DNA from 2 places in the Vibrio sp. 970 genome. Region 2 is predicted to be linked to the other one. Evidence: riboswitches for the same ligand, from Rfam matches in the RefSeq annotation. Region 2 holds a riboswitch; the other holds the start of a gene.
The links. Region 2 has a riboswitch for cyclic di-GMP ahead of R7Q11_RS07455 (TfoX/Sxy family DNA transformation protein). Riboswitches for the same ligand answer to the same signal wherever they lie in the genome.
Positions count from the first base shown of each region.

Region 1: it holds a riboswitch for cyclic di-GMP, as region 2 does, so the genes downstream of both, gbpA (N-acetylglucosamine-binding protein GbpA) here and R7Q11_RS07455 (TfoX/Sxy family DNA transformation protein) in region 2, are expected to answer to the same signal.

Region 1 covers NZ_JAWOTW010000002.1:283,443-290,531, forward strand. The annotation lists gene nfsA (oxygen-insensitive NADPH nitroreductase) at 1-554, opposite strand, end outside; gene R7Q11_RS03785 (MarC family protein) at 749-1,390, shown strand; gene R7Q11_RS03790 (patatin family protein) at 1,581-2,453, shown strand; gene gbpA (N-acetylglucosamine-binding protein GbpA) at 2,507-3,970, opposite strand; cyclic di-GMP riboswitch class I at 4,069-4,169, opposite strand; gene R7Q11_RS03800 (fasciclin domain-containing protein) at 4,442-4,942, opposite strand; gene R7Q11_RS03805 (cryptochrome/deoxyribodipyrimidine photo-lyase family protein) at 5,023-6,504, opposite strand; gene R7Q11_RS03810 (DUF6482 family protein) at 6,614-6,919, shown strand; gene R7Q11_RS03815 (rhodanese-related sulfurtransferase) at 6,988-7,089, opposite strand, start outside.
Region 2 covers NZ_JAWOTW010000004.1:91,287-98,375, forward strand. The annotation lists gene glgC (glucose-1-phosphate adenylyltransferase) at 1-194, shown strand, start outside; gene glgA (glycogen synthase GlgA) at 184-1,641, shown strand; gene R7Q11_RS07440 (alpha/beta fold hydrolase) at 1,751-2,554, shown strand; gene R7Q11_RS07445 (DUF2007 domain-containing protein) at 2,586-2,906, opposite strand; gene R7Q11_RS07450 (TVP38/TMEM64 family protein) at 2,927-3,613, opposite strand; gene R7Q11_RS07455 (TfoX/Sxy family DNA transformation protein) at 3,728-4,318, opposite strand; cyclic di-GMP riboswitch class I at 4,435-4,524, opposite strand; gene purR (HTH-type transcriptional repressor PurR) at 4,812-5,816, opposite strand; gene torD (molecular chaperone TorD) at 6,285-6,932, opposite strand.

The DNA.
Region 1 (7,089 bases), on a different contig from region 2:
TTTAGGTCTTGATACTGATTTTCATGCACCACGACATGCTTAGGTAGGCGAGGTTTTACTTCAGGGGCTTGATCTGGATGACCAAGACACATACCAAATAAAATGGCGGTATTTTTAGGTAAACCTAATAATTCGTCTACTTTTTGGGCATTGTTTCGTAAACCACCAATATACACACCTCCTAGTCCCATCGACTCCGCCGCAAGCAAGCAATTTTGTGCCATGATGCCCGAGTCTACAGCGCCTATTAGCGTTAACTCGGTAAAGTCAGCTTGAACATCTGGGTTGATACTGGCATGGCGCTGGTAATCAATACAAAACACCAAAAACTCAGCCGCGCTTTCAACGTACCCTTGATTTCCGGCATATTGAGCTAATAGCGTGCGTTTTTCTTTGTCGGTCACGCGGATAATTGAAACGACTTGCAACATGCTTGATGAGGATGCCGCAAGGCCGGCTTGAAGAATGGCATCTAATTGTTCACTCTCAATCGGTTGTGAGGTGAATTTTCGAATTGAGCGGTGATTGAGAATTGTTTGAATCGTGCTGTTCATGGTGACTTAACATCCCCTGTTACGTTAAAGGCTGAAGACTCACCTTAGCGACATTTGATGAGTCGGTAAACTATCTCAAAAGAAAAACAATGCTTGGTGCATAAGTGTGAAGACGAATAGAGAATACACCACTCGTTCTGTTTGAGAGCGTATATACTGTTTTTAGAATCAATAATTTAAATGCAGTGGAAAATATGAAAGAACTCATTGTTCATACAGTTACGGTGTTTATGGGCTTCTTTGCCATCATGAACCCTATCGCCAATATTCCCATCTTTTTGAGTTTAACTGCTGATGAAGATAAAGAAACCATCCGTTCCATTGCGCTCCGCTCGGTTTTTATTGCATTTATTATCATCGCGATATTTTCTATTGCCGGTAAGTTAATTTTTGATTTGTTTGGTATCACGCTTTATGCATTGCGAATAACAGGCGGTATTTTGGTGTTTTTGATAGGTTTTAACATGCTTCAAGGTGATTCGACGCATCAAAAAACCAAAGAGAAGGCGTATTCACCAGCTCAGCAACGGGCGGCATTGAGTATTGCAGTGTCTCCACTGGCGATGCCAATATTAGCTGGGCCTGGAACGATTGCTACCGCGATGAACTTTGCGACAGCGGGTGGTTTCGATCAAACCATTATTACTATCGTTTCTTTCGCTGTCCTTTGTGTGATCACCTATGTACTGTTTTTGTTTGGAGACAAATTGGTCAAAGCGGTTGGACCAAGTGCTCTAAATGTTGTGACTAAAATGATGGGCTTAATTCTAGCGGTTATTGGTACTCAAATGTTCATTGATGGCGCGGGCGAAGCCTATAAAACGGTTTTCTCCTAGATTTCTCTTAGGCATTGCCACCTTGGTTCAACCCGCAATTACATTTCTAACGGGTACGGATTTTTTGAACTTTAGTTTTCATTTTCTAAGAGAGAAATAAATAGACTTCACCTATTTCAATAATAAGAATATTCAATTGTTGTGATTGCACGAATTTCATTACTCTTTTGGCAAGGAGAATGGGGGAAATATGGCAACAAAAGCAATTGTAGTAGAAGGTGGCGCGATGCGAGGCGTCTTCGCAAGCGGAGTGTTAGATGCGTTTTTAGAGCAGAGTTATAAACCGTTTGATTTTGCAATCGGTGTATCTGCTGGTGCATCAAATTTGATTGGGTATTTGACCGACTACCCGCATCGCAGTATTAACGTCATTACTAAGCTGGCCACAAGCAAACGCTTTTTTGACCCGACTCGCTTCGTTAAAGGTGGGGACCTCATCGATGTGAAGTGGTTGTTTGAAGAATCTAATCGCTTGTATCCCGTCGATGAAAATAAACTGTTTAATGGCGTTCCTTTTCTCGCAGCGACAACAAATGTAGATACAGGGCAGGCAGATTATTACCGCGTGACACGTGATAATTTTCACCATGCGATTGAAGCGACAACAGCATTACCGATTGCCTACAAGCATACCCCTTGTTTTTCTGGCGGTTGTTATACCGATGGTGGGGTCGCTGATTCTATCCCAGTGCGTGAGGCTTATCGTCGAGGGGCTCGCGACATAACCGTAGTACTCTCTCACCCGCTGAATTATGCCAAAAAGCCAGTTAAGACCACATGGCTGATGAAGAAACTGTTTGCGGAGCACCCCAAAATGGCGGATGCGATGTTAAGACGTGCAGATAACTATAATCAATCATTAGAGTTTATTCGTAACCCTCCACCAGGAACACATGTTAGGGTGATTGCCCCACCAGATAATTTTCATGTTCAGCGCTTATCAATGCGACAATCCGTTTTACTAGAAGGGTATGAAATGGGGCTGATTGAGGGGCGAGCGCATCTCACTAGTTTATCTGGTGTTCATGGTTTAGACCGGGAAAGCTGTCATTTTTGCGTTTGATTATAAAAGAGCCTCATCGTGAGGCTCTTTTTACTTAACGTTCAAAGGGTGATTTAGTTGACTTTATCCCAAGCCATCTCCCAGTGTGAACCTATTCCAGGCTCGTAATGATTTGCGCTTTCTTTCCACTGCATACAGTAACCAGAGTATGGGAAAGGTTTACATTGATAAATGCCCCCGTCGCTGGCAAGCACTTTTGTGCCCGCCGTGTAGCTAGATAGTCCTTCAGGGAAGACAAAATCGTACTCATCAGATGGTGGTGGAGTAACTGACTCTTCTTTTAAGTGAAAGTCGAGTGTTTGCTGATCCACCAAGTTGCCATCTTTATCCTTAATACGTGTTACGAGCATATGGTGACCCGGCTCCGATTTACTTAAAGCGAGCGATATCGCCTCTACCGAGCCGTCTTTCATTTCGTTTGCCCAACTTGCAAGTGGCTCGCGATGGTGATTGTAAACGGTGAGTTCTGCATTTAAATCGCCTTCAGCAGTTAGTGTCAGATCCAACGTTGTCGGTGTTGACTCAATGATATATTCGTCTGCTAAGCCATCTACTGTGAGTGAGTATTCTGGAACAGGAGTTTCAATGTTATAGCCGATCTCTACTCGCTCAAGGCCGCTATTTGCTTGCAGATACACCGGATTAGTACCATAAACAGGAGTGAATTTATCCTCTGCATACTGCCCGGCTTGCAGTTTTGCTTGTTCTTGGTTTAGCTTAGTCGCGAGTGCGTAAGACCAGTTTTTCGCTTGGCCCATTGCTGCATCGGTAATTTCTAGTTCAGTTCTATACGCCACGTTTTCACCTGCTTGATCAAATACGCGTGTATAAACCGAATCCCCAATATTTAAATCCATTGTAGGAATAATTTGACCGCCTTGCTTCCAATCTGGAATAACGGGACTGTCACCATCAAATTTCACATCGATCACGTTATAAAATGAGGCTGCAGTGTCGCCAACATCCCATACTGCCAGGATGACATGGTATCCCTCGCGAGTAGGCACATTACATTGATGGCTTACCTGTTTCGGGGGTTGAACCATATTGCCGTCGACGACACAGAAAGGAGTTAGATCAAAAGAGTCTCGTGATAGTGAAGCGTTTGGGTTCCAATCAGGCTTGGTGATGTAATATTTCCAGTCGCGCGTCACGTGGTTAGCGGTAAATGTCCATTCAAAAGTTTGTGTACCTGCTTGAATAGGGCGTTTTACCCAACGGTCGGCAGTTTGCTCATCAAGGGCAGCTGCTAAAGCGGTTTCGGCACTCGCTATTTTACCATCGCGAGGCCCTGTTTCGGGAAAGCCATCAGGGCCTTCAACGCTTTGCGGTTCATATTGAATCGCACCGCAGTTATTATTTTTTTCGTTAGTATCTGGCGTTGGATACTTACATAGTGCCGAGCGACTTGCAGCGACACCACCATTGGTTTCTGATACATAACCGTGAGCCGCAGCACCTGAGCTAATGCTTGCAAGTGCTAACGCGAGTACGGATTTGGTTGGAAATGATTTCATCACATGTCCTCTGTTATGGCTGACAAACTAATGTCACACCCCGGCGCATGCTGAGCATAAAGCAACGCTACAGAAATTGGACTTCTGTAACACTGCGTCATGGTAACCCCGCTATCATGAGCATTCTTTTAGATTTTTAAATGCTGACAGACCGGAAGCTTTGCGTCCCACCCTTTCGAATGGTTTGCCGAAATGTGATTGAGCAGCCAAAATTTAGCTTAAGAATTTACATGTGGAAAAGTAAACGTCACTGACATGGAATCCTGTTCTCAAATTGAAAGGTAACGATATCTTAACCTCGTCAATATTGTGCAGTGTCGTCTTACAAGGTATTGATTTTAATTTTGTTTTCATCCTTTTTATAGTCATGGTGAATGAGTGGGGGTTTGTTGGGGATAAGTGGAGAGGAATCGTGCTAAGGGTGGAAGAAGTTCTGTCTAAAGGGCGGATTGTACCGCCCTCTGAATGGTGTTATTTCGGCATGATGACAGTATCAATCACGTGAATGACACCGTTTTTAGCTTTCACATCGGTTGCAATGACATTTGCATCGTTAACCATGACTTTATCGCCCATGGTTTTAATCATCACATCTTGCCCCTGAACCGTAGTCGCTTTGTCTAGCTTAACAACATCGGCAGCCATCACTTTCCCTGGGACGACGTGATAAGTCAAAACAGATACTAACTTGTCTTTGTTTTCCGGCATTAAGAGCATGTCGACTGTGCCGTCTGGCAGTTTTGCAAAAGCGTCATCCGTTGGTGCAAAAACAGTAAATGGGCCTTCTCCTTTGAGAGTGTCAACCAAGCCCGCTGCTTTCACCGCAGCAACAAGCGTATTGAAAGAGCCGTTTTCAGCGGCAACGTCGACAATATCGGCTTTCATCATGCCATGCTCATGAGCCTTGACGGGAAGCATAAAAGATAATGTCGCCATCAGTGTCGCCGCGATAACTAAGATACGTTTGAACATAATGTGTTCCTTACTAGTTGAGGGTACAACGGGTTCCCTGGAGTGTGTTTGCATTTGTACGCATTGTGATTGAGAGATGATCATCGCGTCCTACTTTCTTTTGAGGGTCTAACATGTCGCGCAAGAATTCGTCTGCCTTCTTGTTTCACATCGGCTCGTTTCCGCCACGTCCATAAGCGCTCTCTTGCTGCCTTAGCTGCGTTGTCTGGTGTGATAATAGGTGCAAGGTAACGGCTATCTGGCTGCAACTGATACATGACAGCTTCCATCTGGGTCATTGTCCAAGGCTCGAATAAAAGAGGGGGAGGAACCATTTGCAATTCAGGTACCCACTTGTAGATGAACGTGCCGTCAGGATCATGTTCTTGGGCTTGCTTGATCGGATTATAAATACGGATTGTGTTAGTCCCGGTTACTCCTGCTTGCATTTGGAATTGTGGGTAATGAATTCCGGGCTCAAAGTCGAGAAACAGTTGCGCTAAATGCGTTACACCTACTCGCCAATTCATGTTCATGTGGTGAGTAAGAAAGCTAACCAGCATGGCACGCATGCGAAAGTTAATGTAACCAGTGTGGTGCAAACAGCGCATGCAGGCATCAATCAAAGGTACGCCGGTATGCCCAGATTTCCATGCTGCTAACTTTTCTTCATCGAAAGTACTACTTTGTTTAATCAATGGTTCGTAAGCCCGATTAACGCAGTAAAACTCCATGTCGTATTCCGATTCGAATTTTTGGATGAAGTGACAGTGCCAATGAAGCCGTGAAGACAATGCAATTAAGCTGCGACGAAACCCAGCGACTTGCCAGTGTTTCAAAAGGTATTGATAAACTTCACGCAAGGATATGTTACCCCAAGCGAGATATGGAGAAAGTCGAGTACAGGCTGTGCGTGAGGCTGTGGGACTAGAAATGCTTCGATAGTAATCACGACCTCGACGATGGAAAAAGTCCTCTAGTGTTTTCCAAGCGAGCCGGCTTCCTCCCGTTTGCATTCCTTTGCATTTTGATCGCCAGGATGATGGTGGCGAAAACGAACAGCCGAGAGCTTCTGCATCCAATGAATGCAATAAGTCGGTTTGGAGCTCAATAGGGCTTATTGAGGCTCTCATGACAGAGTCCCAATGTTTGTCCCAACCTTGCCGGTTTTTTGCACCTCTGATAACAGCACCGTGTTCGAACTCAAACCAGTCGATGTTCTGCTCATACAGCCAAGCGGCAACTTGTTTGTCGCGTTCAAAGGTGCAGTTGAGTCCTATTTCTTGGTGAGAAAAAACAGCGTTGATTTGATATTGCGCTTGAATTGATTGAAAACATGCTAAGGCATCGTCAAACAGCACCGTGATTCGATGCCCATATGCTTTGAGCGTCTCATCCATGTCTTGCAGTGATTGCCAAACAAATCGCCAGTGGCGCTCAGAATAGTGTGGGTTGTTCAATAGCAATGGTTCAACAATATATAAAAGCACAGTTGGGTGCTTTGTTGATAATGCTTGAGTTAGTGGTTGATGGTCAGTCAGCCTTAAATCTCGTTTTAACCACACGACATTGATTGTTTGCATCGGAATCCTCTTTAGTTTCCGATGTTGTACGCAAGTAAACCGAAGAAATCTCATCCAATGATCGGTTTTATTCTACAAAACGTAGAGGTAACTTTTAGGGAGGTGACACATGGCAATACCATTGAGTAAGTTACAAAAATACTTCTATGTAGACAAATTGGTCATTCATTCGCTTGATCTCGCATTGTACCAGGCATCTGTCGTGATTGATGGAGAAGCGCAATTTATCACTGATGACAACGGTATCTTTTTGAGGGCTCACTCCCTGATCGAGATGCAAAAGAAGTGCAGGAATATCAAAGCAAATAAGCAGGTTTTAGTACATCAAAGTGCTTATGATGAAATGGTGGGGCTACCCGAAGGCAAAAGAGACTATCAACTAGAGGTATTGGTGAGGGATACAAAATTGTATTGAAAGAGTATTGGTGCGTAGTAAAAGCGAGCCACCTTACGGCAGCTCGCTAAATATAAGGAGAGTTGGGCTTAGTCTTGTTTACGCTGCGCTTCTTTTTGCGCGTACTTAGCGGCACGTCGGGCTTCTCTTTGCTTGGCACTTTCACCACCAACATGCTGCTCGCCTCGCTG
Region 2 (7,089 bases):
TCAGCGAATGTATACTTCTTGGTGACGTAAAAATTGGCGAAGGATGTGTTTTACGTCGTGTGATTGTCGACAAGGATGCCGATATTGCTCCTGGTACTCAGATTGGTGTGAATCTTCAAGAAGATAAAAAACACTTCCACGTGTCTGAGGAGGGCATTGTTGTTATTCCGAAAGGAGCTCGAGTTGGCTACTAACAACTTATCTATTCTGTTTGTAGCTTCTGAGGTTGAAGGCCTCATTAAAAGTGGTGGCTTGGCAGATGTTGCCAAGGCACTACCGGAAGCCCTTCAAAACCTACAGCAAGACGTAAGAATTACCATCCCTGCGTACAGCAGTATTGATAAACTCGCAGACGCAGAAGTTGTATTAGAAACAGAATTAACATCATGGCCGCATACGGAGTATCGAGTTTTGCGGCTCATGTTAGGTCAAAATCCTGTTTACCTGATTGATTGTCCGCCGTATTTCAATCGACCATCAATGTATGCGGAGAACAACCAAGCGTATACTGATAACGGCGAGCGCTTTGCGTTTTTTAGTGCAGCATGTCTCGATATGTTACCCAAGCTCGCCTTTCAACCTAATATCATACACGCGAACGATTGGCACACAGGTCTTGTTCCATTTTTGCTCAAGCACAGGTATGGCAATGATCCGTTTTTTGCTCATACTAAAAGCGTCATTTCAATTCACAATGCGGTCTTTAAAGGCGTATTTAGTTATGAAGACGTGCAGTGTTTGCCAGAGTTTCATTATAGAAACGTTCCCGATGCTGCGGTGAGTGCAACGCATATTACGATGCTTAAAGCTGGTGTAATGAATGCAGATAAGATAAACGCGGTTAGCCCTACGTACGCAGAGGAACTAAAAACAGAGCTTGGCAGTCATGGAATGGCTTGGGAGTTTCAGCAACGCGCGCAGGACTTAGTTGGTATTTTGAACGGTTGTGATTACAGCGCTTGGAATCCGGAAACTGATACCTACTTGCCGGTTAATTACTGCGCCGACCAGCAAAGTATGTCGCAAGGGAAGAAAGCTTGTAAAAAAGCATTACAACAACGACTAAATTTGCCCGAAAAAAATGTAGCTATGTTCGGTATGGTTTGTCGGTTGACCCAGCAGAAAGGCGTTCATTACTTGTTGCCTGCTTTGGCCGATTTTTTGAAGCACGATGTTCAGCTAGTTGTCGTTGGGACCGGAGACCCTGTTCTTGCCGCTCAGTTACGAGAGGTTGCCGCGCGGTTTTCTAGCAAATTTGCCTTTGTAGAAGCGTATGACAATGAACTTGCGCATATCGTTGAAGCTGGTTCTGATTTCTTCTTGATGCCTTCTGAGTTTGAACCATGTGGCTTAAACCAAATCTATAGTATGGCTTATGGGACATTACCGATAGTACGCGGTGTTGGTGGCTTAAAGGACAGCGTTAGCGATTATGATGTAAACCCATCTGAAGCAACGGGGTTTGTTTTTTTCGAACCGACACCGCAGGCATTGTTGTTAACGATGCTAAGGGCACTGTTGCTCTACGCTCAAAACGAGCCTGAAGTGAATAAAGTACAGTTGCACGCGATGCAACAAGACTTTTGTTGGCAAAAGGCCGCAGAATCTTATTTGCAGCTTTACCACTCAGCGTTAGTTTGACTTAAAATTGTAACGAAAGGCACCGAATGAGGTGCCTTTATTATCTTGAGTAAGGGGAGTGTGGTAGGATGGCTTTTTACTCAATAGCACGATCTTTTTGATACTCAATATGACCCAGCCGCTACTTTTTCATAAAACCTATTTGCACCCTACTAGTAATGAGTGGGTTGTATTTGTGCACGGTGCTGGTGGTAGCTCTTCTATCTGGTTCAAGCAAATTAAAGCTTACAAGCAACACTTTAACTTATTGCTGATCGATTTAAGAGGTCATGGAAAGTCAAATCAGTTACTTAAAGAGCTCATTGCTAGCCGTTATACCTTTACGGAAGTTACCCAAGATATTTTGAAAGTATTGGACCATTTAAAGATCCAATCCGCTCATTTTGTCGGTATGTCGCTTGGTACTATTATTGTTCGAAACCTTGCTGAATTGTCATCAGAGCGCGTACGTTCGATGGTGCTCGGTGGTGCTGTCACAAGGCTTAACACTCGTTCTCAGATATTGGTGAAATTAGGTAATTTTTGTAAGCATATCCTACCGTACATGTGGCTCTACAAACTGTTCGCTTATATTGTTATGCCTCAAAGAAGCCAACGAGAATCTCGCCACCTTTTTATTCGCGAAGCCAAGAAGCTTTGCCAAAAAGAATTTAAACGTTGGTTTATTCTTGCCGCTGATGTAAATCCGTTAATGAAATATTTTAAAGATCGAGAGTTACCCATTCCGACTCTTTACTTAATGGGCGACAGGGATTACATGTTTATTAAACCTGTCAAAGAAATGGTTGCAGCACATAAGCTCAGCATTCTACGAGAAATCCCGAATTGTGGTCATGTATGCAATGTAGAGCGTCCAGAAGACTTCAATCAACACTCCATCGAGTTTATTAAACAGCAAGCTGTATGTGCTTAAAACTGAGTGCATCCACTGAATAGGAGAGCCGCTATAGCTCTCCTAGTTGATATCCACATTGCCAACATGCACCAAATTGCCCTTCGTTTATTTCATGACATTTTGGGCATTGCCAATCTTGATACTCATGCCTATCGGATTGTTTTCGATATGCTTTTACTATTTCTTCAGCTTTCATCTTTTGTGCCGTGTCAAAAAGCCACACATAAGGATCGGTATCATCACCAAACGGCAGTTCTCCTTTTAAGCCGAAAATACCTTCTCCGCGAACTTCACAGTAAATTTGTTCCACTTTAAGCAGCTCACATACAATGTGTGCTTCTGCTGGGTTTTTAGCGATAAATATTTTCATCAAAATACCCACTTCACCAATTACGAGTTTTGCTGACTTGGTGTCGGCCTTACTTTATTCATAACCCATTTAGTGATGATTGGAAATAGTCCCAATAGCGCAAAAGACGCTAATACTGCGGGTGAAACAATGCCCGATAGGCTTTCAATTGTTGCTAATTGAGTACCTGCATTCAGATATACGGCTGTGCCTGGCAGCATACCTATTTGGCTAGTGAGATAAAATCGACCTACAGACATCGGTGTTAAGCCCATCAGTAAGTTGATTAGAAAGAAAGGGAATACAGGGATTAGACGCAAGGAAAATAGATAAAAAGCTCCGTCTTTTTCGACACCTTGATTAATTGCGTTGAGTTTATTTCCGAATTTGTTTTGTACCCAGTCACGCAATAAGTATCGGCTGCTCAAGAAGGCCAGTGTTGCCCCCATAGTGCTAGCGAAAGAAACCAGTAGCAAGCTTGTCCAAAAACCAAATAAGGCTGCACCAAGTAAGGTGACTACTGCCGCTCCTGGGATAGAAAAAGCGGTAATTGCAATGTAGGTAAAAAAGTAAATCGCAGCCGAGAATACAAAATTCTGATCGATGTATGTAGTTAGTGCTTCTTGTTGGGCTTTTGCATTCTCTAAGGTTAAATACTGGCCAAAGTTAATACCTAAAAAGACGATAGCCGCTAGTAGGATGAGACCTAATATCAGTTTCTTATTCATAATTTTGATTCCAATTTGGGATATATGTAATAAGACAGTAGGAAAACCGAAAAAATTTCACAAAAAAACCGCAGATTAGACTGCGGTTTTACAAGATAGTTTTTAGGCCGACTTTTATTGGAGGCCGTTCATCAACTCATCTCGGCGAGCTTGAGGTACCACACTCCAATGAGTGCCGTTGATAGCACCTTCTAGTGCCCATAGCAACTCAATGTTGACGGTTGCAGAGTGCGTATCTCTTATCGCTTTATAGGCGTTAAGCGCACCTTCCTCTTCAAGCTTCTCTACGGATTCGATGCCGGCTTTTTTTAGCATGCGCTCGGTAGCCAGTCGTAAGTTAGGCAAATCTTTCAAACGGTTAGGCTTTGTACTTGCTTGCTGTTCTTTCTCAAGCTTTGCCTTTTTCAATGATTGATTCGCTACTTCGATTAAGCGTTCGCTTGATTCCCATAAATCGCTGGAAATAGCGTAGTACTTTGTAACGACTGGAAAGCCACGTTTTTTATAAACGTAAGGCTTTAGCCCTTGTTTCTCGAAGTCAGATGAAGTTTTTTGGTCTGCTCTGATATGAAGCTGATTGTTTACCACTAGTGCAAACATTGTTTCATCAGCGAATAGTCCGAAGCCACCAAACATTGAGCGCGACTTGATATTACCAAGTGCCTCAAATAGCTTCATAGAGTCTTTGAGTATCGGTTTATCCATGTTTTGTTATCTCGGTGTAATTAATATTACGCCACCAAAAGTCAGGTCCGAGAGAGTAGCAAACATGCGTAAAAACAATGTCATTACAGAGTAAAGTCATTGCTTACACACTTGCCATCGGTAACCCCGCTACCTTCCATATCGTAATATGGTTCAGGCCGGAGGCTTTGCGTCCCACTCTTTCGAATGGTTTGCCCTGTGCGTGACACAATGAGCATACTTCTTATATTGAATTAACATCACGGTTTAGCGTTAAAAGTGTGATTTCGGTTCAATAAAAATGATAGATTGAATGCTCTATTTTGCATATGGAAAGGTGCAAATTGGCCTTTGAAAAGGAGTTCTTAATATATATTACATTTATATAAAACAGGGAGTTAACGTTAGTCAATTGTTATTAGAGTGGTGTGAAGTATTAGAGAATGCTTAATTTTTCCAAAAAAATAAGCGCCCCTGTAGAGCGCTTATTTAACACGGTTAAATACAGTGAAATTTAGTTCATTTTTTTCACAGTATTTCGAATTACAAGCTCAGGTTGCATTTCGAAAATTCGTTTTTCGTGTTCTTTATCTTTGATACGCTCAAGTAGAATTTCGAATGCATTTTTACCAACACGACGTTTAGGTTGGTGGATAGTCGTTAGCGGTGGAGAGAAGTATTCCGCAAGCTCGATGTTGTCGTAGCCGATCACTGAAATATCTTCAGGAATTTTGATCCCGTTTTGTTGCAAGCGGCTCATTAGGCCTAGAGCCATTGTGTCGTTAAAACAGAATACCGCCGTCGGGCGCTTGTCCATTGCGGTAATTTTATCTGCAACTAATACGGCCGTATCACATTCAAAGTTACCTTCAAGGATCCAGTCTTCATTTACAGCTAGGTTCGCTTCGCTCATTGCGCGACGGAAACCTGCAATGCGCTCTTGGCAAGCAAGCTTTTCAAAATGACCGCTTAGACAAGCGATATCCGTATGACCATTGTCAATCAGATGTTTGGTTGCAATGTAGCCACCTTCTTCTGAGTTATCCATGATCTTGTCTGCTTGTGAGCTCTCTGGGCCCCAATCCATGACCACTTTAGGAATGTCCGCATGACGGTCAAGCATCTCTTTTAGTTCTTCGGTTAAGTCAGAACACATCACTAGGATGCCATCAACGCGCTTTTCAGCCAGCATACGAATGTAATCGCGTTGTTTTTCGTAAATCCCGCCTGTGTTACATAAAATCAGAGTATAGCCTTGGCGGTAACAGTAGCTCTCAACGCCATCAATCACTTCTGAGAAAAATAGGTTAGTTGATTGAGTTACTAACATGCCAATCGTACGAGTTGAGTTGCATTTTAGGCTGCGTGCAACGGCACTTGGCGCGTAATTCAGCTCGTCAACGGCTTTCATTACTTTTTCTTGCGTTGCTTCTGCAACGAAACGCGTTTTATTGATAACGTGCGAAACTGTCGTAGTGGAAACGCCGGCTAAGCGAGCAACGTCTTTTATCGTGGCCATAAATGGTGTCCTGTATCGAGCTACTGAAATATGTCGTATTGGATGTACCTGATGCTCTAATGGTTTCACACCTAGCAATATAAAATTGGCGCTAAGTGTCTCGGCAGCGGTTGATCCAAGTGCGACAAAAGGGTACGTAGCAGCATCGGTCGATGAATTTTATCTTTTTTCTATCTGATGAGAAATTGCCATCAACCTGTTAAGAAAACACAAAAACCGCTATATTTCAGCGGTTTACATATAAATCATATTTAATCGTTTGCGCTCACATTTTAGCCCTATGTGGACTGACTAGCAATGTTTTCAGCAAGAGATTTGTGTATTTGAAGTCACATTTTGACTGCTAAATAACCAAGCGTCTTTGCGCTAAGTTAAGGCAAACGAATATTATACCCAAGTTACTTACAATTGGTCACTTTCAGGCATACAGGAAGCCCGATAGGCAGGCTCCCTAAAAATAGGCGGCAATTATTCACCAAGAAGGTAGGCGCTGTCTAGTTTACAAAATGCAACTAATAGTTTCGCGACACTCGAGTAAAATCCAAATTCGTCGAATTGTTTACATTTGTCTGAAAACTGAGGTAACCAAGACATCAATTGTTGCTGGATAAAGTCGTTTTGTTTAACGAAGGCTTCTTCCATGTGTTTTTCTTGTTCAAGCTCGTTTGAGCGGATAATCATGTTCCCGAGAAAGTCGAGCTCAACGGCTAAGTGATCCGCAGGTTCCTTTAGGTTTTCGTCTACTTGAACGCCAAATTCAGCCATCAACTTTTCCATTTCCTCAGCTGGCTTGTCATTCAGTAAACCTGATTCACCAATGTACATGGATGCGTAAGGAAGAGCGCCGTATTTTTCTGTCTTCAAAAACAGTTCACAAAAGTCAGCTGCAAGCTCTAGTTGTGCATCTTCACGATCTTGTAACCGATTCAATGCATCAACTAGGCTATCAACGGCTGGTTTTAGCGACTCATTTTCACCTAAACCTGCGAGAAAACTGCGAATTTCAACACTGTGATAGGCTTCCAATTCTTTCTCTGTTAGTTCTTTTGCGAACAAGCTCGAAAACCACCAGTAAATTTCAGCGCGTTTCTCATTAAAAGCTTTCACTTCTTGCATTTTGGGCTCCTGAATGATGCTTCAAGTCATGCATCACAAAGTCAATTAGGGATATCCCCTAAGTGTAATCAATTAAAATGAATAGCAGTAACTATAATTGTTATGTTTTATGGTCAAAAATGACCGTTTATTAATAGCAATGGGCAAGCTTGTTTTG